Regions from separate parts of the Bradyrhizobium sp. Cp5.3 genome, predicted to be linked through region 2. Evidence: predicted binding sites of a transcription regulator. Region 2 holds the regulator's gene; each other region holds the start of a gene.
What was found. Region 2 encodes LexA, which represses DNA repair genes until DNA is damaged. Its sites were predicted from a motif close to TGTTCNNNNTGTGTTCNG; they were not measured.

Region 1: a site for LexA is predicted at 3,902-3,919, ahead of K289_RS0125025 (YifB family Mg chelatase-like AAA ATPase). Genes of this name have one in related genera too.
Region 3: a site for LexA is predicted at 2,191-2,208, ahead of K289_RS0123600 (PA0069 family radical SAM protein). Genes of this name have one in related genera too.

The regions. Positions count from the first base shown of each region.
Region 1 is NZ_AUFA01000020.1:100,435-107,147, forward strand. Features, by position in the region: gene K289_RS0125015 (ATP-binding protein) at 1-1,616, opposite strand, end outside; gene K289_RS0125020 (hypothetical protein) at 1,742-2,209, opposite strand; gene K289_RS0125025 (YifB family Mg chelatase-like AAA ATPase) at 2,306-3,844, opposite strand; gene K289_RS0125030 (PilZ domain-containing protein) at 4,070-4,315, shown strand; gene K289_RS0125035 (tetratricopeptide repeat protein) at 4,487-5,263, shown strand; gene K289_RS0125040 (AAA family ATPase) at 5,282-6,571, opposite strand; gene K289_RS0125045 (CpaD family pilus assembly protein) at 6,568-6,713, opposite strand, start outside.
Region 2 is NZ_AUFA01000003.1:201,053-207,765, reverse strand. Features, by position in the region: gene K289_RS48475 (hypothetical protein) at 1-51, opposite strand, end outside; gene K289_RS0106275 (helix-turn-helix transcriptional regulator) at 272-1,399, shown strand; gene glp (gephyrin-like molybdotransferase Glp) at 1,527-2,738, shown strand; gene lexA (transcriptional repressor LexA) at 2,914-3,612, shown strand; gene K289_RS51420 (hypothetical protein) at 3,908-4,339, shown strand; gene K289_RS0106255 (ComEC/Rec2 family competence protein) at 4,351-6,630, opposite strand.
Region 3 is NZ_AUFA01000018.1:99,823-106,535, reverse strand. Features, by position in the region: gene K289_RS0123605 (phosphoketolase) at 1-2,021, opposite strand, end outside; gene K289_RS0123600 (PA0069 family radical SAM protein) at 2,230-3,393, shown strand; gene K289_RS0123595 (VOC family protein) at 3,419-3,874, shown strand; gene K289_RS0123590 (ribonuclease HII) at 3,952-4,806, shown strand; gene K289_RS0123585 (glycosyltransferase family 39 protein) at 5,074-6,582, shown strand; gene K289_RS0123580 (uracil-DNA glycosylase family protein) at 6,696-6,713, opposite strand, start outside.

The DNA.
Region 1 (6,713 bases), on a different contig from region 2:
ACCTCGCCGAGGCGATCGGCGGCGGCCGCGCCGAGGGCGCGATCGATCAGCACGGCATGCCACGAACGTTCCGGCAGCAACGCTTCGGCGACCGCCGCGTCCGAGGTCATGCAGGTCTGGCCGCCCCAGCGCTCCAGCCGCCGTGCGATCAGCGAGGCCTCGATGCCGTCGGCGATCAGGAGAATCGACTTGCCCGCGAGCTCCGGGCTCGGGAACGTCGTCTGTCCGGCGCCGCCTTGCGAAGGCGCCAGTGGGATCGCAACCTCGAAGGTCGAGCCCCTGCCCGGTTCGCTCTCCAGCGTGATGCGGCCGCCCATGCGCTTGACGATGCGTTCGCTGATCGCAAGGCCGAGCCCGGTGCCGCCATAGGTGCGCGCGACGCGCTCGTCGGCCTGCTCGAATTCGCGGAAGATGCGTGACTGCGCTTCCGGCGCGATGCCGATGCCGGTGTCGCGGACCAGAAAGCTGATCTCATTGGGCCAGATGCCGGGCTCAACGATCAGCGCGACCCCGCCGCTCGCGGTGAACTTGATGGCGTTGCCGGCGAGATTGAGCAGCACCTGGCGTAGCCGTGCGGCATCGCCCATGACTTCGAGCGGCAGACGCTCGTCGACATAGGCGGCGATCTCGAGAGTCTTGGCCTGCGCCCGCGGCGCCAGCAGCTCCGTGATCTCCTCGATCAGGGTCGACAGCGCGAAGGGACGCAGCTCGAGGTCGAGCTTGCCGGCCTCGATCTTGGAATAGTCGAGCAGCTCCTCGATCAGCGCCATCAGCGCTTCGCCCGAGGTTTTCACGGCCCTGGCATAGGTCGTCTGCTCCGGCGTCAACGTGGTGTCGAGCAGGAGCCCGCTCATGCCCATGATGCCGTTCAGCGGCGTGCGGATCTCGTGCGAGGCCATCGCGAGGAAGCGCGACTTGGCGCGGCTCGCGGCATCGGCCTGGTCGCGTGCATCCGACAGCGCGCGTTCGGTCTCGGTGCGGTCGGTGACGTCGCGTCCGACGCTCTGCAATTCGGCGGGCTGGCCGGCATCGAGACGGACATAACCTTCGCGCCAGGCGATCCAGCGCGCGCCGAGATGCGTTGCGATCTTCTGGTCGTGGATGCGCGTGCCGTTGCTTTCGCGCGCGCTGTCGCCCTGCTCCAGCACGTCGAAATCGAAGCGGGTGCCGACCAGCGCGGTGCGGACCTCACCGGCCAGAGCGCAATAGGCGTCGTTGGCGAAGGTGATGCGGCCCTGATGGTCGCGCAGCACGATGAGATCACCTTGCGACTCAAAGAGGCTGCGCGCGCGTTCCTCGGCCTCCTTCAGCTCCCAATTGCGGTCGATCAGCGCCTCGTTGTGGACCGCGAGCTTGCGCATCCTCTTGTTGACGAAGCGCAGCCGCATGCTCAGCGTCGCAAGGCCGAGGCAGGCAAGCGCGAACAGAAAGCTTGCGCCGATTGCAAACGCATTGGGGTCGTAGCCGGAATTCTCGGCCCGGCTGCCGGTGATGAAGCCATAGGCGGCGCCGAACGTCGCCGAGAAGATCATGAACGAGCGGATCGCGAAGGCGATCCTGGGATGGCTGCGCCTGAAGCGGCGCATGCGCACCTTGATCCGGAACGTCCGACCCATCCCTACCGACCCCGACTCTTTCCGAAACCCTGTGATCGCGCGCAGCGACGATGTCCCGGCCGACCTTGCGAACAGTTTGAGGTTTGGAAGCCGCCTCCAAACAGGGTTGATGAGGGGTTAATGCCTCAGAGCGCGGCGGCCTGGAGATGATGGTGGACGCCGCGGGCGCCGACGATCAGCGCCGCCGCCTCGCGCTGCGAGAACGTCTTCGAGCGCACATAGATGCGGTAGTCGGCTGGCCCGTCGGTGGAAAGATAGATCACCGCACGGTCATGGCCCGGATTCGCGGAAATCGCGACCAGGCGCGTCGCGGCATTGGCCTCGCAGGCGCCCGGCTCGTCGCTGATGCCGTCGTCGACCACCGCGAAATCCGCGGCATCCGCGTTCTCGGTGATCTGGACCCGTACCGTGGCCTGCGCGGGATCTTCGGTGAAGGCGACCTGGACGCCGGCCGTCCAGAACAGGGATGTCAGCTCGACCGAGGTTTCGCCAATCGCGATGCAGGGATGCGAGACCGATCCGATCTCGCTGCGAGCGAACACCGCAGCCGCCAGGAGGGGAACAACCGAGGCCAGGATCTTGAAACGCAACATCACACTCTACTCGCCGGGCCGCGCGGACACTTGCGGGCCTTATGGTTTGCAGAGCGTAAAGGAAACTCGTTACCGCCGGGTTGATGCCCAAGGTCGTTACGCCATCTGGCGCACATCCTCTGCGAGTGCGCGGTAGGACAGCGCCTCGGCGAGATGCAGCCGGCCGATCTTGTCCGCGGCGTCGAGGTCGGCGAGCGTGCGCGCCACCCGCAGCACGCGGTGATAGCCGCGCGCCGACAGCCGCATGCTCTCGGCGGCATCGCGCAGCAGTTTCTGGCCCTGCGCGTCAGGCTTGGCGATCTCCTCCAGCACCGAGGCCGGCGCCTCGGCATTGGTGCGGACATGCGGCAGCCCCGCATCGGCATAGCGCGCGAGTTGGATGTCGCGCGCCGCGGCCACGCGCGCGGCGACTTCCGCCGAGCCCTCCGCCGGCGGCGGCAGGATCAGATCGGCAGCAGTGACCGCCGGCACCTCGATGCGCAGGTCGATGCGGTCCATCAGTGGGCCCGAGATGCGCGCCTGGTAGTCGGCCGTGCAGCGATCGATGCGACCGCGCTTGCAGGCATAGCCCGGCTCGAACGCATTGCCGCAGCGGCAGGGATTCATCGCCGCGACCAGCATGAAACGCGCCGGATAAGTCACGCGGTGATTGGCGCGGGACACCGAGACCTCGCCGTTCTCCAGCGGCTGGCGCAGCGAATCCAAGACGCGCGGATCGAATTCGGGCAGCTCGTCGAGGAACAGCACGCCTTGATGCGCCAGCGAGATCTCGCCGGGCTTTGCCCGCATGCCGCCGCCGGTGAGTGCGGCCATGCTGGCGGAATGATGCGGCGAGCGGAACGGCCGCCGCGACGTCAGCGCGCCGCCCTGGATCTCGCCGGCAACGGAGGCGATCATCGAGACCTCCAACAGCTCGCTCGGCGACAGCGGCGGCAGGATCGACGGCAGGCGCGCGGCCAGCATCGATTTGCCGGCGCCGGGTGCGCCGATCATCAGGAGGTGATGTCCGCCGGCCGCCGCGATCTCCAGCGCCCGCTTGGCGCTCTCCTGGCCCTTGATGTCACGCAGGTCGAGCGTTGAGGCGGCGGCCTCATGCACCTTCGGTGAGGGCCGCGACAGCACCTGCGTGCCCTTGAAATGGTTGGCGATCTGAATCAGCGAACTCGCGGCGATGATCTGGATGTCCGGGCTCGCCCAGGCCGCCTCCGAGCCGCAGGCGGCCGGACAGATCAGCCCCTCCTCGCGCGTATTGGCGCCGATCGCGGCAGGCAGAACGCCGGCCACCGGCGCGATCGAGCCGTCGAGGCCGAGCTCGCCAAGTACGGTGAAACCCGTCAGCGCATCCGGCGGAATCGCCCCGATCGCCGCCATCAGGCCGAGCGCGATCGGCAGGTCGTAATGGCTGCCTTCCTTGGGCAGATCGGCGGGCGCAAGATTGACGGTGATCCGCCGCGCCGGCAGAGCCAGGCCGGAGGCGATCAGCGCCGAGCGGACCCGTTCGCGGGCCTCGGATACCGCCTTGTCCGGCAGGCCGACGATGGCAAAGGCCGGCAGACCCGGCGCGACCTGCACCTGCACGTCGACCGTGCGGGCCTCGATCCCCTCAAAGGCGACTGTAGAAACCCGCTGAACCATCTTCGACCCAGGCTGCCCCTCGCACAATCAAGGGTAGCAGGGCGCAGCGCACCTGACAAGAACAATACGGGAACAATTTCGCGGCGAGAGAAGCCCTAACGGATCGTAAACGGGATCGGGACAATACGCCTCGAATGCGAGCTTCTATGCTCAGCACATTCCAACGAATGTTCGCTACTCCTAGGCTCGCGGGATGGGCCGTGATCTAACCAGTGAACAATCGAAATGCTTGCAAATCGCCGCAGAAGCGAACGTCGGGTGTGCAGTCGGCTCGCCAAGATTCATTTTGGCGCGGGCTCGCTGCCGAGGGACTGCACGATCACGGATATTTCCGACGGTGGCGTGAAAGTGGTGGCGGAGTTCTTGGAAGTGCCGCCGCAATTCACCATCATCTTCGCGCCCGACTATTCCCGCCAATGCCGCCTGCGTTGGCGCATCGGCTGCGAATTTGGCGCCGAATTCACCGACTAGGGCGAGCATGATCCGGAAAAGTGTGCGGCGGTTTTCCCTCGCGACAAACGCGAAACGCGTTTGCGCGGAGATCATGCTCAAACAATAGATTCGCCGGGCGTGCTCCCTTAACGGGAATTTAGCGTTAATCGGCAAAGCATCTCTGATCACTCGCCGACGGTAGATCAGAGCATGTCCAAGCGTTCGCCCCTTGCCTCTCCTCCGGCGAGATTCCTCCTTCCCGCGCTCCTGGTGCTCGCCCTCGGTGGCTGCCAGACCACGGGCCTCGAGGACATCACCGGTGCGCTCGGCGGCAAGACGGAAACCGCGGGCAAGCAAGACGCCAAGCCGGACGTGGACGCTTTGCGCGAGCGCTATCGCGCCAAGCCGAGCGATCCCAACGTCGCGCTCGAATACGGCAAGGCGCTGCGCGAGACCGGCCAGCGCGCCCAGGCGGTTGCGGTGCTGGAGCAGGCCGTGCTCGGCCATCCCAGCAACAAGGCGCTGCTCGCCGGCTACGGCCGCGCGCTCGCCGATAATGGCAATTTCCAGCAGGCCTTCGACGTGCTGAGCCGCGCGCACACGCCGGAGGATCCCGACTGGCGCATCCTGTCGGCGCAGGGCGCGGTGCTGGATCAGCTCGGCCGCAACGAGGAAGCGCAGCAATATTACGCGACTGCGCTGAAGATCGTACCCGACGAGCCGTTGGTGCTGTCCAATCTCGGCCTGTCCTATGTGCTCCAGAACAATCTGCCCAGGGCGGAGGAGACGTTGCGGCGTGCCTACGAGCGCAATCCCGCCAATTCCCGCGTCCGGACCAATTTCGCCTTCGTGCTGGGGTTGGAAGGAAAGCAGTCCGAGGCCGAGACCATCGTGAAGGCCGATCTGCCGCCGACCGAAGCCGAGGCCAAGGTCGCGGCGCTGCGCCAGCTCCTGGCGAAAAGGCAGCAGCGGGCCGACAACAAATAGCCCGCCACAGGTTTAGGCTTACGACGCCTTGCGATGCGGCGCGGAGCTGCGCCCGCCCCTGCCCTTCAGCTTCTTCAGCAACGGCCCGAGCAGCGAGCGCTTCGGCTTTTTCATGTCGCCGCGCCCGGCGAGACGGTTCGCCATGTTCTGGAACAGCTCGGTGGTGCGGTGGCTCCTGGAGACTTCCGCGATCATCTGGCCGTTGTTGGCGGCGGTCGAGAACAGCTTCGAATCGAACGGGATCACCGCGATCGGCTGGCTTTCCATCGTCTTGGCGAACGCCTTGACCTCGATCTCCGCGCGCTTGGGCATGCCGACCTGGTTGATGCAGTAGAGCGGTGGCCGATCGTTGGGCCGCGCGCCCTTCAGCACGCTCAGCATGTTCTTGGTGTTGCGCAAGTTGGCGAGATCGGGCTCGGCCACGATCAGGATGTCGTCGGCGCTGACGAGCGCACGCCGGGTCCAGCCCGACCATTGATGGGGAACGTCGAGCACGATGCAGGGCGTAGTCATCCGCAGCGTGTCGAACACCGCGTCGAACGCCTCAGCGCCGAAATCATAGACGCGATCAAGCGTCGCCGGCGCGGCGAGCAGGCTGAGATGCTCGGTGCATTTGGCGAGCAGGCGCTCCATCAGCGCAGTATCGGGACGATCCTGCGACAGCACCGCGTTGGCGATGCCCTGGATCGGATCCTGATTGTAGTCGAGGCCTGCGGTGCCGAAGGCGAGGTCGAGATCGATCACGACCGAATCGAGCGCCAGATCGCGCGCGATGGTCCAGGCCACGTTGTGCGCCACGGTGGATGCGCCAACGCCGCCCTTGGCGCCGACCACCGCGATGACGCGGCCGGTGATGATGGCTTCCGAGGCCGAGAACAAGCTGCAGATCGAGCGCACCACGTCGATGGTCTCGACCGGGCCCACCACGTAGTCGTTGACGCCGCGACGTACGAGCTCGCGATAGGGCGCCTCATCGTTGGGATTGCCGATCACGACCACGCGCGTGCCGGGATCGCAGACGCCGGCGAGGTCATCGAGCCCTTCGAGGATGTCGCGCGTGCCGTCGGATTCGATCACGATCACGTTCGGCGTCGGCATCGAATCATAGACTTCGATCGCCGCGGCAAGGCCGCCCTCCTTGGCGGTGAGATGCGCCTTGGCGAGACGACGGTCCTGACCCGCCGCGGTCACCGCGGCGAGCGTCTGCTCGGTCTCGCAAAACGCCTGCACCGAAATGCGCGGGACCGGCGCAATGTGTTCCTCGGGGTGCCGCGGATCGTCCGCTTGGTCTTCGTGGCCGTCTGTCATTTGCCTGTGTCGCTGAGTTTGGCCTTGTCAGCCTCGGGATAGGTGGTCGAAGTCGGCGAGCCCTTGCGATAGCGGTCGAAGGCGATGTCGCGCCGTGCGGTATAGACCGGCGTTTCCGCCCGCGGTTGCTCGAGGTCGGCAG
Region 2 (6,713 bases):
AACAATCGCAAATACGAGATTTCGGCCCGATTGGGTTGCTGACGTCGGCATTTTCGTCCCCGCTCTGAATCGATGACATCGTTTCTGCCTCGAAACCTTGCAAACGCCGGACACAGAGGCATCTGACGTTCGTCGGATGCATCGACGGCCGCGGCGGAAATGCCCACGCGGTGCGGCTTTGCGGCAACATCGGCGCGTCTGCCGCTTTTCTGCCCTTGCCCGTGGCGCCGGCGCGCGCTCAAATGCCGCATTGCAATTTGAGGTTTTTTGAATGCGGGCCGGCGATATTTCGGACGACGCCGTATTGGATCTCGTCGGCGCCATTTATGACACCGCGCTCGATGGAAACCGCTGGGCAAGCGTGCTGACGCGCATCGACGATGCCGTCGGCGGCCGCAGCCTGTTCGGCGTCTATGATCCCGGAAGCGGCCTCTCCAGCCTGCTGTCGCCCCGGATCGATCCCGAGCGTGTGCAGAACCTGCTCGGCTGGGCGCCGCGCAACCCCCTGTTGCCGCTCGGCATCGGCAGGGCGCCCGGCGAGGTCTTCACCATCGGCGATTTCATTACGCGCGACGAATTCACCCGCAGCGACTTCTACAATGAATGGTGGCAGCCGGCCGGATTCGACGCCGAGCCGCTGACGACCAATCTGCTGGTCGATCATAACGCCACAGGCATTCTGACCAGTCACCGGCCGTCCAACCTGCCATCCTATGACGGCAAGGCACGACGGCTGTTTGCGACCCTGGCGCAGCACCTCGTGCGCGCGGTTGCCTTCCAGCGGCACACGCACCAGCTCGACATCACCGGCCGCGCGGCGCTGGCGGGCCTCGACGAACTCGATCAGGGGTTCGTGCTCGCGGACGCTCAGGCACGTCCGGTATTCGTCAATCGCCGCGCGCGTGAACTGCTCGACGTCGCCGATAGCGTCGTGCTCGAGGCGGGCGCGCTGAGCGCCGTCAACAGCGAAGACGGCCGCCGTCTGCGGACGCTGATCGGTTCGTGCAGCCTCGACAATCCTGTTCGCATCGGCGGCGAGATGAGCCTGCGCCGGCCGCCCGGCCGCATGCCGCTGCACGTGCAGGTGACGCCGGTCGGCAGCGATTGGACGGAGAGCGCCGTGCCGCTCGCCTCCGGCTGGCGCTCGAGCGCGATGCTGCTCATCACCGACCCCGAGCCCAATGCGCGGGCAAGACTCGAGGCGTTGCGCGAGCGCTACGGCCTCACCCGCGCCGAAGCCGCGTTCGCGCTCGAGATTGTGAAGGGCGACGGCCGCAAGACCACGGCCGAGCGGCTCGGCATCACCGATGGAACCGCACGCAGCCACCTGTCGAGGATTTTTGATAAGACCGGCGTGAGTCGGCAGGCCGAGTTGGTGCGGCTCTTGCTGCAGAAATAGATTTCCCGCCTGGTCAACATCGCAGGGACGTGCGCGTGACCTGCGCTTCCGGAGCCCTTTTGCTTCGGCCCCTCCACTCGGCTAGAACCTTGCCGACCAGTCCTTCGATTTGTAGCGGGAGTTCGCCGTGGCCCTCATGCCGGTTTCCGATGCGCTTGCCGCCGTACTCGCGGGTGCAGAGCCTCTGGCCGAGGAAACGATCGCGCTCGACGATGCCTTCCATCGCGTGCTCGCGCGCGATGTTGCGGCCCGGCGTACGCAGCCGCCGCAGGCGATGTCGGCGATGGACGGCTACGCCGTGCGCGCGAGCGATGTGGCCAATGTCGACACGCAGCTCTCCGTGATCGGCGAGGTCGCCGCGGGCCGGCCGTTCGCGGGGACGGTGGGCGCCGGCGAAGCGGTGCGGATCTTCACCGGTGGCGTCGTTCCCGATGGCGCGGACGCCGTCGTGATCCAGGAGGATACGGTCGCTGAGGGCAAGCGCGTCACGATCAAGGAGGCCGCCATTGCCGGCCGGCACATCCGCCCCGCCGGCGTCGATTTTCGCGAGGGCGACGTGCTGCTGCGGAAGGGAACCCGCCTCACCGAGCGCGACCTCGCGCTCGCCGCCGGCATGAACCATCCCCGCCTTCCCATCCGCCGCCGTCCGAAGGTCGCGATCCTCGCGACCGGCGATGAGCTGGTGATGCCGGGCTCGACGCCCGGGCCCGGCCAGATCGTCTACTCCAACGGCTACGCCCTCCACGCGCTCGCCCGCAGCGAAGGCGCCGAAACGATCGACCTTGGGGTCGTCGCCGATACCCTGGAGGCCACCACTGCCGGTATCCGCCGCGGGCGCGAGAGTGGCGCCGACATCCTGCTGACGACCGGCGGCGCCTCGGTCGGCGACCACGACCTGGTCCAGCAGGCGCTCAAGGCCGAGGGCATCTCGATGTCGTTCTGGAAGATCGCGATGCGGCCGGGCAAGCCGATGATGCACGGTCATCTCGGCGCGATGCGCGTGATCGGCCTGCCCGGCAATCCCGTGTCATCCTACGTTTGCGGCTTCCTGTTCGCGGTGCCGCTGATTCGCGCGCTTGCCGGCCGCGCAGTGATTCACCACCGCCGCGAGCGCGCCGTGCTCGGCCGCGACCTCAGTGCCAACGACATGCGCGAGGACTATCTTCGCGCGCGCCTCGAAGTGCGCGACGACGGCACGCTGGTTGCGCTGCCCGTCAACCATCAGGACTCCTCGCTGCTTGCGAATCTCGCTGCGGCACAGGTACTTCTCGTGCGGCCGCCATTCGCGCCGAAGGCCGACGCCGGCGCGCCTTGCGAGGTGTTGCGGCTGCCCGGTTGAACGCAACGGCGACACGTGTTCCGCGAACTTTGTCGCGTTCACGGTAAATTAAGCAGTTGCGGAACACATATCGAACATATAGTGTCCGTTCATGATTTGTTTCGAGCATCTAGCGGCTTGCCGCTGAATTCAGCGTCTCGGAATCGAACGACATCAACCGGGGGATTTGGTCGAGATGTTAACGCGCAAACAATACGAGCTTCTGCGGTTCATCAGCGAGCGTCTGAAGGAAAGCGGCGTGCCGCCCTCCTTCGACGAGATGAAGGACGCGCTCGACCTGCGCTCGAAGTCCGGTATCCATCGCCTGATCACCGCGCTCGAGGAGCGCGGCTTCATCCGGCGCCTGCCCAATCGCGCCCGCGCCATCGAAGTGATCAAGCTACCGGAGCTCCAGGCTGCCGCCGGAAGCCGGCGCGGCTTCACGCCCAGCGTCATCGAAGGCAATCTCGGCAAGGTGCGTGGCTCCAGTGCACCGGTGGACGAAGGCGAGCGTCCGGTCGCAGTGCCGGTGATGGGCCGCATCGCGGCCGGTACGCCGATCGAGGCCTTGCAGACCCGCAGCCACACCATCAGCGTACCGCCGGACATGCTCGGCTCGGGCGAGCACTACGCGCTCGAAGTGCGCGGCGATTCGATGGTTGAGGCCGGCATCCTCGACGGCGACATGGCGCTGATCCAGCGCAACGAGACCGCCGATACCGGCGACATCGTGGTTGCCCTGATCGACGACGAGGAAGCGACGCTGAAGCGCTTTCGCCGCCGCGGCGCCTCGATCGCGCTCGAGCCCGCCAATGCCGCCTATGAGGTGCGCATCCTGCCGCCGAACCGCGTGAAAATTCAGGGCAAGCTGATCGGTCTGTACCGGAAGTACTGAGCGCATGCGGCGGAGCCGTGAGCCGATGCTCGTCGTGCGGAGCAACTGATCTCCGCCGCGTGTAGTGCGGCGCCGATGAATCCAGGAATGATGTCGACAAGCGCAGCATAAAAGAATTCACAGGAGCGCGCTTTGTTCCAAACGCTCTTGATGAACGTGGAAAAGATAAAGTGATCGGCAGGTCTGCACACAAGTCGCAGATTTGCCCTCAACATCGCATATCATCGTAGCCTTCCTGATAGAGGCCTGGGCCTCCGGGGGCACGGGTCGCTATCTCTGATGAGGAGCACTTGCGATGTGTGACTACAGTCTGCATGCCGTCGCGACCCGTCCCGCCCAGGTCGGTGAGACGATCGTCACGACAACCTTCCGCGGCACCTCGACACGCGGCTTCGCTTCGGAAGCCGATCTCTCGGTCGCGGTCTGCCTGCTGCCGGGGACGGAGCTCGCCTTCGCCGACAATGTCCGCTACGACAATCGCTGGATCTGGACGCGCACCATCAACTCCCGCGTCGGCAAGTTCGGCAAGGTCGATCCGCACATTCCGGACCGCCATCATGATGCGATCGAATTCCCGGACGGCAAGTATGTGCTGGTGACGCAGCTCGTCGAATGCCAGCGCGCAACCGTGCTGCAATTGCCGGTGACCCAGCCGGTCGGTGAGCACAAGCCGCAAGTGGCCGCCGATAGGCCGCAGCCGACCGTGACACGCCTGCCGATCGGCTGACACGATCGATTTCAGTCCTCGGCCTGAAGGTCGGCCTCCGACGGCGTTGCGTCCCTGGAGCGCGGTGTGGCCGGCCGTGGCGCGAGATTTGATTCATAATAACCATCGCCGGCGGCGGCCGGCGACCAGGGGCGGTTTGCGCCCCTCGCCCTCACCGCCTGCACCGCAAAGCCGTCGCCGCGACGCATGAGCGCCAGCCCGCCCTGTCCTGCCAGACGATCCCGGTCGACCACCATCGCCGCGCAATCGGGCGGCGCGGGCCGTGCCGTCACCACCAGCGCGGCCCGGCTGCAATCATCGGACAGCGCGTCGGCGCGCAGCGCCAGGGCGATCAGGCGCCCGTCGGCGAGCGGGGTCACGCATCCGGCCTCGTCGCATGACACGCCGCTGCCGAGCGAGGCGTCACCGGCGCTGCGTGGATCGGCATCGGCCGCAAGCCACTCCTTCGCGAGAAACGCATCCTTGTTCGCCGCGATCAGATGCAGGCGACCGTCGCCGGCGCGCACTGCAATGGTACGCCCGTCGCCGGCGATCAGGATATCCGGCTGGCGCACGGACACCGCCCAGACGATCGCAATGAACAGCACGAGGGCACCGGACCAGCGTAAGGGCGTACGCAGCAGCCCCATCAGGATGATACCGATGCTCGCCGCGACCAATGGCGCGTTGCCGAAGGCGGCAATGCCGCCGACCGCGCCCGGGAGGTTCGCAACCCACTGCGTGACGGCGATCATCCAGTCGATGCCGACACCCATCAGCCACCAGAACACGCCGTCGAGCCCGAACGGCGCAGCGACCAATCCCAACAGCCCGGCCGGCATCACCAGCGCCGAAACCACCGGCATCGCCGCAAGGTTTGCGAGCACGCCGAACGGCGTGACACGGTGGAAGTGGAAGGCGGCATAGGGCGTGGTCGCAAGCCCCGCGATGAGCGAGGCCAGGAACAGCATCGCGAGCTCGCGGCCGCCCCACAGCGCGATGCGCGCCGTCGTCGAATGATCGGGCGAGGCGAACAGGTTCGGCATGCCGATCTGTACCAGCGCTACCAGCCCGAGCGTTGCCGCGAACGACATTTGAAAACTGGGGTGAACCAGCGCTTCCGGCGCGACCGCGAGCACGATCAGGGCAGCCACTGCAAGCGTCCGGAAGGTAATGGCACGGCGATCGACCATCACCGCGATCAGCACCACTGCGGTCATGAAAAACGATCTTTGCGTGGCGACCTCCGCGCCGGACAGCAAGAGATAGAACGCCGCGGCGACGAGCGCGGCAGCGGCCGACCATTTCTTGATCGGAAAGCTGACGGCGAGGCCCGGGATCAAAGCGAGCAGCGCGCGAACCGCAAAGAAGACGACGCCGGCGACCACCGCCATGTGGTAGCCCGAGATCGAGAGCACATGGCCGAGCCCCGAGATGAACATGGCGTCATTCACGGGCGAGGTGATCGCATCGCGCCGGCCGGTGAGCAGCGCCGTGGCGATCGCGCGCTTGTCGCCATCGAGCGTGGCGCGGATGCGCGCATCGATGGCGTCACGCAGGCCTTGCATGAACGCAGCGTAGCGCAGCCGCAAACCTCCACTGTCGGGCGGCGTCGAGGTCGCGATCGCGCCCATCACGAAACCGGAAGCGCCGATGCCCTGAAAGAACATGTCGCGGGAGAAATCGTAGCTGCCGGGGCGCAGCGGCGAGAGCGGCGGCATCAGCCGCGCCTTCAACTGCACGAAGCTGCCGACCTCAGGCGCCGTGCCCTTGCGCACCGAGAGGCGGACGCGCTCGAGCGCGACGTCGCTGCGCTGCGCCTCCATGCTGGTGACGCGCAGCACGAAACGGTCGGTGCGCTCGCGGATGTCACGGGTCTCGACGAAGCCGGTCAGCGACACCGAATAGAGGGGCTTTGCCAGCACGGTGTGCGCAATGCGCGCGGTCTTCCAGGTCGCCATGGCAAAGCCGGCCGCTATGGCGGCGACCATGATCGCCACGACAAACAGCCGGCTCCGCCGCAACAGAACGGCGCCGACTGTCAGCAGCAGCGCCACGGTGGCGGCAACCGAGAGCACCGGCTCGTGGTCGGCGGCGAAATAGAGCGCGATGCCGGTGCCGAAGGCCACCGGCACCCACGGCAACAGCCGCCCCGCGCCCGCTTCGGCACGCACCCAGGCCTGCAATGTGTCCGCAAGTGACGACCAGAGGCCGAGGCCCGCCGGCACCAGGCCGCCGGCGGGTGCGGCGCGGCCAATTGGCCAAGTCCCGGCTACTCCTTGGGAGCGCACTGGCCGGCCCGGCTCCGCCATTCCCTGCACCTTACGATACGCGACGGGTGCGGAGGCTACCGGAACGTGCAGGCGAGCGAATAGGGTACAGATCAGGAACGAGC
Region 3 (6,713 bases), on a different contig from region 2:
CCGTGCGGATGCTGCCCCTTCGGTTGCAGCGTCATCAGGTCGACGACGTTGACGACGCGGATTTTCAAGTCCGGCAGCGCCTTGCGCAGCAGGTCCACGGCGGCGAGCGTCTCCAGCGTCGGCACGTCGCCGGCGCAGGCCATCACCACGTCGGGCTCCTCGCCCGCGTCTTCCGTCCCCGCCCATGTCCAGATGCCGATGCCGGCGTCGCAGTGAGTGGCGGCTTCCTGCATCGAGAGCCATTGCGGCGCTGGCTGCTTGCCGGCGACGATCACGTTGATGCGATCATAAGTGCGCAGGCAGTGATCGGCGATCCACAGAAGCGTGTTGGCGTCCGGCGGGAAATAGACGCGGACGATGTCGGCCTTCTTGTTGGTGACGAGATCGACGAAGCCGGGATCCTGGTGGCTGAAGCCGTTATGGTCCTGCCGCCAGACATGCGAGGTCAGGAGGTAGTTGAGGGAGGCGATCGGGCGCCGCCACGGCAGCTCGCGCGAGACCTTCAGCCATTTGGCGTGCTGGTTGAACATGGAATCCACGATGTGGATGAAGGCCTCATAGCAGGAGAAGAAGCCGTGGCGTCCGGTGAGCAAATAGCCTTCGAGCCAGCCCTGACAGAGATGCTCGCTCAGGACCTCCATGACGCGGCCGTCCTGCGCGAGATTGACGTCGTAGGGCTCGATTGTTTCCATCCACACCCGTTCCGTGGCCTCGAACACCGCATCGAGCCGGTTTGACGCGGTCTCGTCCGGTCCCATGATGCGGAAGTTGCGCGCGTCCGCATTGAGGCGGATGACGTCGCGCAGGAATTTTCCGAGCTCGCGCGTCGCTTCCGCGGTGATGCCGCCGGGTTGCGTCACCTCGACCGCGAAGCCGCGATAGTCCGGCAGCTTCAGCTCTTTCTTCAGCAGCCCGCCATTGGCGTGCGGATTGGCGCCCATGCGGCGGTCGCTTTCAGGCGCAAGCGCCTGAAGCTCGCCGATCAGCTTGCCGTTCGCATCGAACAGTTTTTCGGGCTCGTAGCTGCGCATCCAGTCTTCGAGCACCTTCAGATGCGCGGGATTTTCCCGGCAACTCGCGACCGGCACCTGATGCGCGCGCCAAAAGCCTTCGACCTTCTTGCCATCGACCTCCTTGGGGCCGGTCCAGCCCTTCGGGCTGCGCAGCACGATCATCGGCCAGCGCGGCCGCTCAATCGCCTTCCGCCCGTCGCGGGCGTGCTGCTGGATCGAGCGGATGCTGGCGAGCGCGACGTCGAGCGCATCCGCCATGATCCGGTGCATGAGCTTGGGATCGTCGCCCTCGACGAACAGGGGCTCGTGGCCAAACCCGCGGAACAGCTCGCGGATTTCCTCGTCGCGCATCCGCCCGAGCACAGTCGGGTTGGCGATCTTGTAGCCGTTGAGATGGAGGATCGGCAGCACCGCGCCGTCATGGACCGGGTTCAGGAACTTGTTCGAATGCCAGGACGCCGCGAGCGGGCCGGTCTCGGCTTCGCCGTCACCGACGACGCAGGCAACGATCAGGTCGGGATTGTCGAGCGCGGCGCCATAGGCGTGCACCAGCGCGTAGCCCAGTTCGCCGCCCTCATGGATCGAGCCCGGCGTTTCCGGCGCCGCGTGGCTCGGGATGCCGCCGGGAAAGGAGAACTGCCGGAAAAGCCTGCGCAATCCGTCCGCGTTGCGCCCGATGTTTGGATAGATTTCGCTGTATGTGCCTTCGAGATAGGTGTTGGCCACCATGCCCGGCCCGCCATGGCCGGGACCGCAGACATAGAGGACGTTGAGGTCCAGCGCGCGGATGACGCGATTGAGATGGGCGTAGATGAAGTTCAGCCCTGGCGTCGTGCCCCAATGGCCGAGCAGGCGCGGCTTGATGTGCTCGGGCCGCAAGGGCTCGCGCAGCAGCGGATTGTCCAGAAGGTAGATTTGCCCGACGGATAAATAGTTTGCGGCGCGCCAGTAACGGTCGAGGAGGTCGAGGTCGCCGGTGGCGGCGCCTCTTTGTTGTCTGTCTGTCATGTTTGCCGACCCTTCACGCAGCGATCGTCACCAACCTCGTTGGCGCGTGATCGATCCCTGGTTGTTATCAAACGGGATCGCACCGGCAGCCCCTTGCGCGATGTCAAAATCCGGCGCGCAAAGTTTGGGCGGCTACTTTGCATGGGGTTGTTTTGCGGATTTTTGCTCTTGTTCTTGATTTGTTCCTTTTGCGTGCTATCTTGGCTCCATGAGTCGAGCATCCCTTCATGCCCTCAGGCACCCGCCGGTCACGGCGCCCTCCGAGCCGGCGGGTGCGCCTTCCGATTTCCCCGAGCTTTCGGTCGCCATCGACCGCGAGCGGAGGCGAGGGCGGGGCGCGCAATCCAACGCCAGTGGCCGCTACGAGGCCGAGGCGCGCGTCGCCTTTGACGACGGCTGGCAGAGCCTGGACGACCTGCCGCCGTTCAAGACCACGGTTGCGGTCGACACCTCACGCAAGGTGATTACCCGCAACGACTCCCCCGATATCGGTTTCGACCGTTCGATCAATCCCTATCGCGGCTGTGAGCATGGCTGCGTCTACTGCTTCGCGCGGCCGACGCACGCCTATCTCGGCCTGTCGCCGGGGCTCGACTTCGAGTCCAAGTTGTTCGCCAAGCCCGAGGCGCCGGCGCTGCTGGAGAAGGAGCTCGCCGCACCCGGTTACGAGCCGCGGATGATCGCGATCGGCACCAACACCGATCCCTATCAGCCGATCGAGCGCGAGCGCAAAATCATGCGTGGCATTTTGGAGGTGCTGGAGCGCGCCGGGCATCCCGTCGGCATCGTCACCAAGTCGGCGCTGGTCGCCCGCGACATCGACATTCTCGCGCGGATGGCAAAGCGCAACCTCGCCAAGGTCGCGATCTCGGTCACGACGCTCGATCCCAAGCTCGCGCGCACCATGGAGCCGCGGGCGTCCACGCCGCCGAAGCGGCTGGAGGCGCTGAAGCAGCTCTCGGATGCCGGCATTCCGACCACCGTCATGGTCGCGCCCGTGATCCCCGCGCTGAACGATTCGGAGATCGAGCGCATTCTGGATGCCGCCGCGCATGCCGGCGTCAAGGAAGCATCCTACGTGCTGCTCCGGCTGCCGCTCGAGGTGCGCGATCTCTTCCGCGAATGGCTGATGGCGAACTATCCGGACCGCTATCGCCATGTCTTCACCCTGATCCGCGACATGCGCGGCGGTCGCGACTACGACGCGAAATGGGGCGAGCGGATGAAGGGCACCGGCCCGATGGCCTGGACCATCGGCCGCCGCTTCGAGATCGCCTGCGACAAGCTCGGGCTCAACAAGCGGCGCTCGAAGCTGACGACGGATCACTTTGCGAGGCCGAAGCAGAACGGCGAGCAGCTGAGCTTGTTCTGAGTGGCGAAAGCCAACGAGGCGTGTCATGAGTAAGGAATTACCTGCCCCGGTGTCGCGGCTCACCGTCATCACGCTCGGCGTGAGCGACATCCGCGCCAGCATCGCGTTCTACGAAGCGCTCGGCTTTGCTCGCCGGCTGAAGGCGACCGGCGAGGCAGTCGCCTTCTTCGACACCGGCGGCCCGGTGCTTGGCCTGTTTCCCTGGGATCAGCTCGCGGCGGACGCCACATTGCCGGACAGGCCGAGGCCACTTGCCTTTCGCGGCATGACGCTCGCCTGGAACTGCCGGACGCGCGAGGAGGTCGATGCCGTGCTGGCATTTGCCGCCAGCAAGGGAGCGGCTCTGCTGAAGGCCGCGCATGAGACCGACTATGGCGGCTATTCCGGCTACTTCGCCGATCCCGACGGCCATCCCTGGGAAGTGGTGGTCGCGCCCGGGATTGAGGTCGGCGACGATCGGCGGGTGCATCTGGCCGAGTGAACCGGCGCACCTGAATAACGGGAATTGTCTGGGGTTCCCTGTTGCGCAGGCCGGACCGCTTGCGCACGATCCCGGCCATGATTCGGGACAAATCCGCCAAGCCGGCCAAGGACGCGCCAAAGAAGGACGCCGCCAGGAAGGCTGCGGCGAAGACGACAAAAGCTTCGGCCGGCAAGGCCGAGCCCGCCAAGAGCGCAGGAAAGAAGGGCATCATCGCGATCGCGCCGCCGAGCTTTCGCCGCGAGCGGGCGCTGATCAAGCGCGGTGTCTGGCCGGTGGCGGGCTGCGACGAGGCCGGCCGCGGGCCGCTTGCTGGCCCGGTGGTGGCGGCGGCCGTGATCCTCGATCCCGACCGCATCCCGCGCGGCATCGACGATTCCAAGCGGCTGACCGCGGAAGAGCGCGAAAGACTGTTCGACAAGATCTGCGCGACCGCGCAGGTCTCGGTCGCCGTCGCTTCGCCCTCGCGGATCGACCGCGACAACATCCTGCGCGCCTCGCTGTGGGCGCTGAAGCGCGCGGTGGTGGCGTTGCCTGAGGCGCCCCGCCATGTCTTCGTCGACGGCCGCGATCGGCTCGATACGACTTGCGACTGCGAGGCTGTGATCGGCGGCGACGGCAGTGTCCTGTCGATCGCCGCGGCCTCGATCGTCGCCAAGGTGACGCGGGACCGGCTGATGTGCGCGCTGGCGCAGGACTGCCCGGGCTACGGTTTCGAGCAGCACAAGGGCTACGCCGTGCCGGAGCATCTCGAGGCGCTCGACCGCCTCGGCCCCTCCGTCCACCATCGCACCTTCTTCGCCCCCGTCGTCGCCGCCCGCGCCAAGCACATGCCCTGGACGGTCGAGCCGGTGCCGGACCTGTTCTCTGTGACGGAGGTTGAGGTGCAGGTGGAAACTCAAATCGACATCGAGGCGTCAGCGAACCTCTAGAACGCCGGGGCGCACTTTCTTCGCCTCTTCCCGCTTGCGGGGAGAGGCCGGAAATCAAGCGCAACTTGAATTCCGGGTGAGGGGGAGCATCCGCGAGTCTCTTTGTCACCGTCCTTGCGGACGCAGCCCCTCACCCCAGCCCTCTCCCCGTAAGAACGGGGAGAGGGAGAAGAGACTCAGTTGCCACGACGCACAGCGCGCTTTATCAAATCAGGTGAGAGCGAATAGGGCCGGCTTGGACGGGTTGGCTGCACCTTCGGACGTTGCATGCGGTTTACCTCCCTCGTCATCGAGCTCATTCGCGCCCGGCCGCGGCTGATCGTGTGGATCGTGGTGCTGTTGCAGGCCGCGATGTGGCTGGTCGTGGCGCTCGTGTTCTACCGCAGCCCGCCCGGCAGCCTCGCAACCCTGCTGGCCTTCGGCCGCGAGTACCAGGTCGGTACTGATCTCGGCCCGCCCTTGCCGATCTGGCTCGCCGACATCGCCTATCGCATGGCCGGCAACCACATGTTCGGCGTCTACGTCCTGGGCGAGCTCTGCGAGATCGCGACCTTCATCGCGCTTTATCACCTCGCACGAGCCGTGGTCGGCAGTCAGCAGGCGGTGCTCGCCGTGCTGCTGACCATGACGGTGCTGGCCTTCTCCTCGCCCGCGCTCGATTTCGGTCCGCTGGTGCTGGCGCGGCCGCTCTGGACGCTGCTGCTGCTGCATTCCTGGCAGATCATCGGCCAGCGCCGCGGCAATGCCTGGTTCGCCTGGTCGATCGAGGCTGGGCTGTTGCTGCTGACGACGCCCGCAGCGATCTTTCTGCTCGCGCTGCTCGTCGTCTTCGCGGTCGCGACCGTCGGCGGCCGCAGGACGCTGCGCGCGCTCGACCCTCTGTTTGCGATCGTGGTCGTCGCCGTGCTGGCGCTGCCCTATGCCGTCTGGCTGATGCGCGCCGAGACCCTGGCCCTGCCGCCTATGCCGCAAGCCTCGGAGCTGAACGCCCGCGCGCTCAATGCAGCCTGGCTGCTCGGTGGGCTCGTGCTCGGAGCGGCCGCGATTCCGGCGCTGGCCTTCCTGAACACCGGCTGGTTCGCGGGAAAGACCGAAGAGCCGCCGATCATCTACCGGCCGCCGGTCCCGCCGCTGGCGCGCAACTTCGTCTACTTCTTCGCGCTCGCGCCCGCGCTCGGCGCGGTGCTGATCGCCGGCCTGTTCGGCCTCGACGGTGTCGTCGGCGGCGCCGGTGTCGTGCTGGTAATGGCGGGACTTGCCGTGGTCGTGGCGGCCGGCGACCTGATTGCGATGCGGCGCGCGCGGATGCTGCGTAGGGTTTGGGCCGCGGCCGTCGTGGCGCCGGCGGCGGGCGTCGTGCTCGCCGTGCTGGCCATGCCCTGGACCGGCACCGGTGAGATCGCGACCTCGATGCCGGCGCGCGCGATCTCCGACTTCTTCGACGACAGCTTTGCCCGGCGCACCAATCATCGCCTGCGTGCGGTCGCCGGCGAGACGCAGCTTGCGAGCCTGATCGCGCTGCATTCCGGCCGGCCGCATCTCTTCATCGATGCCGATCCTGCGCGCACGCCGTGGATGAATTCAGCGAAATTCAGCGAGACCGGCGGCGTCGTGGTCTGGCGCGCTTCCGACACCGCCGGCACGCCGCCGCCCGACATCCTCAAGCGCTTTCCCGGCATCGTGCCCGAGGTGCCGCGCGCCTTCGAGTGGCTCGTGACCGGACGCCAGCAGCTCCTGCGCATCGGCTGGGCCATCGTGCGGCCGAAGGGAATGTAAGTCATTCCGGGGCTCGCGAAGCGAAAGCCCGGAATCCATCGAGCGGCAGAGTTGGTGATGAATGGATTCCGGGTTCGCGGCTTCGCCGCGCCCCGGAATGACGACGTATGTGGTTACGCCGAACCGTTCCC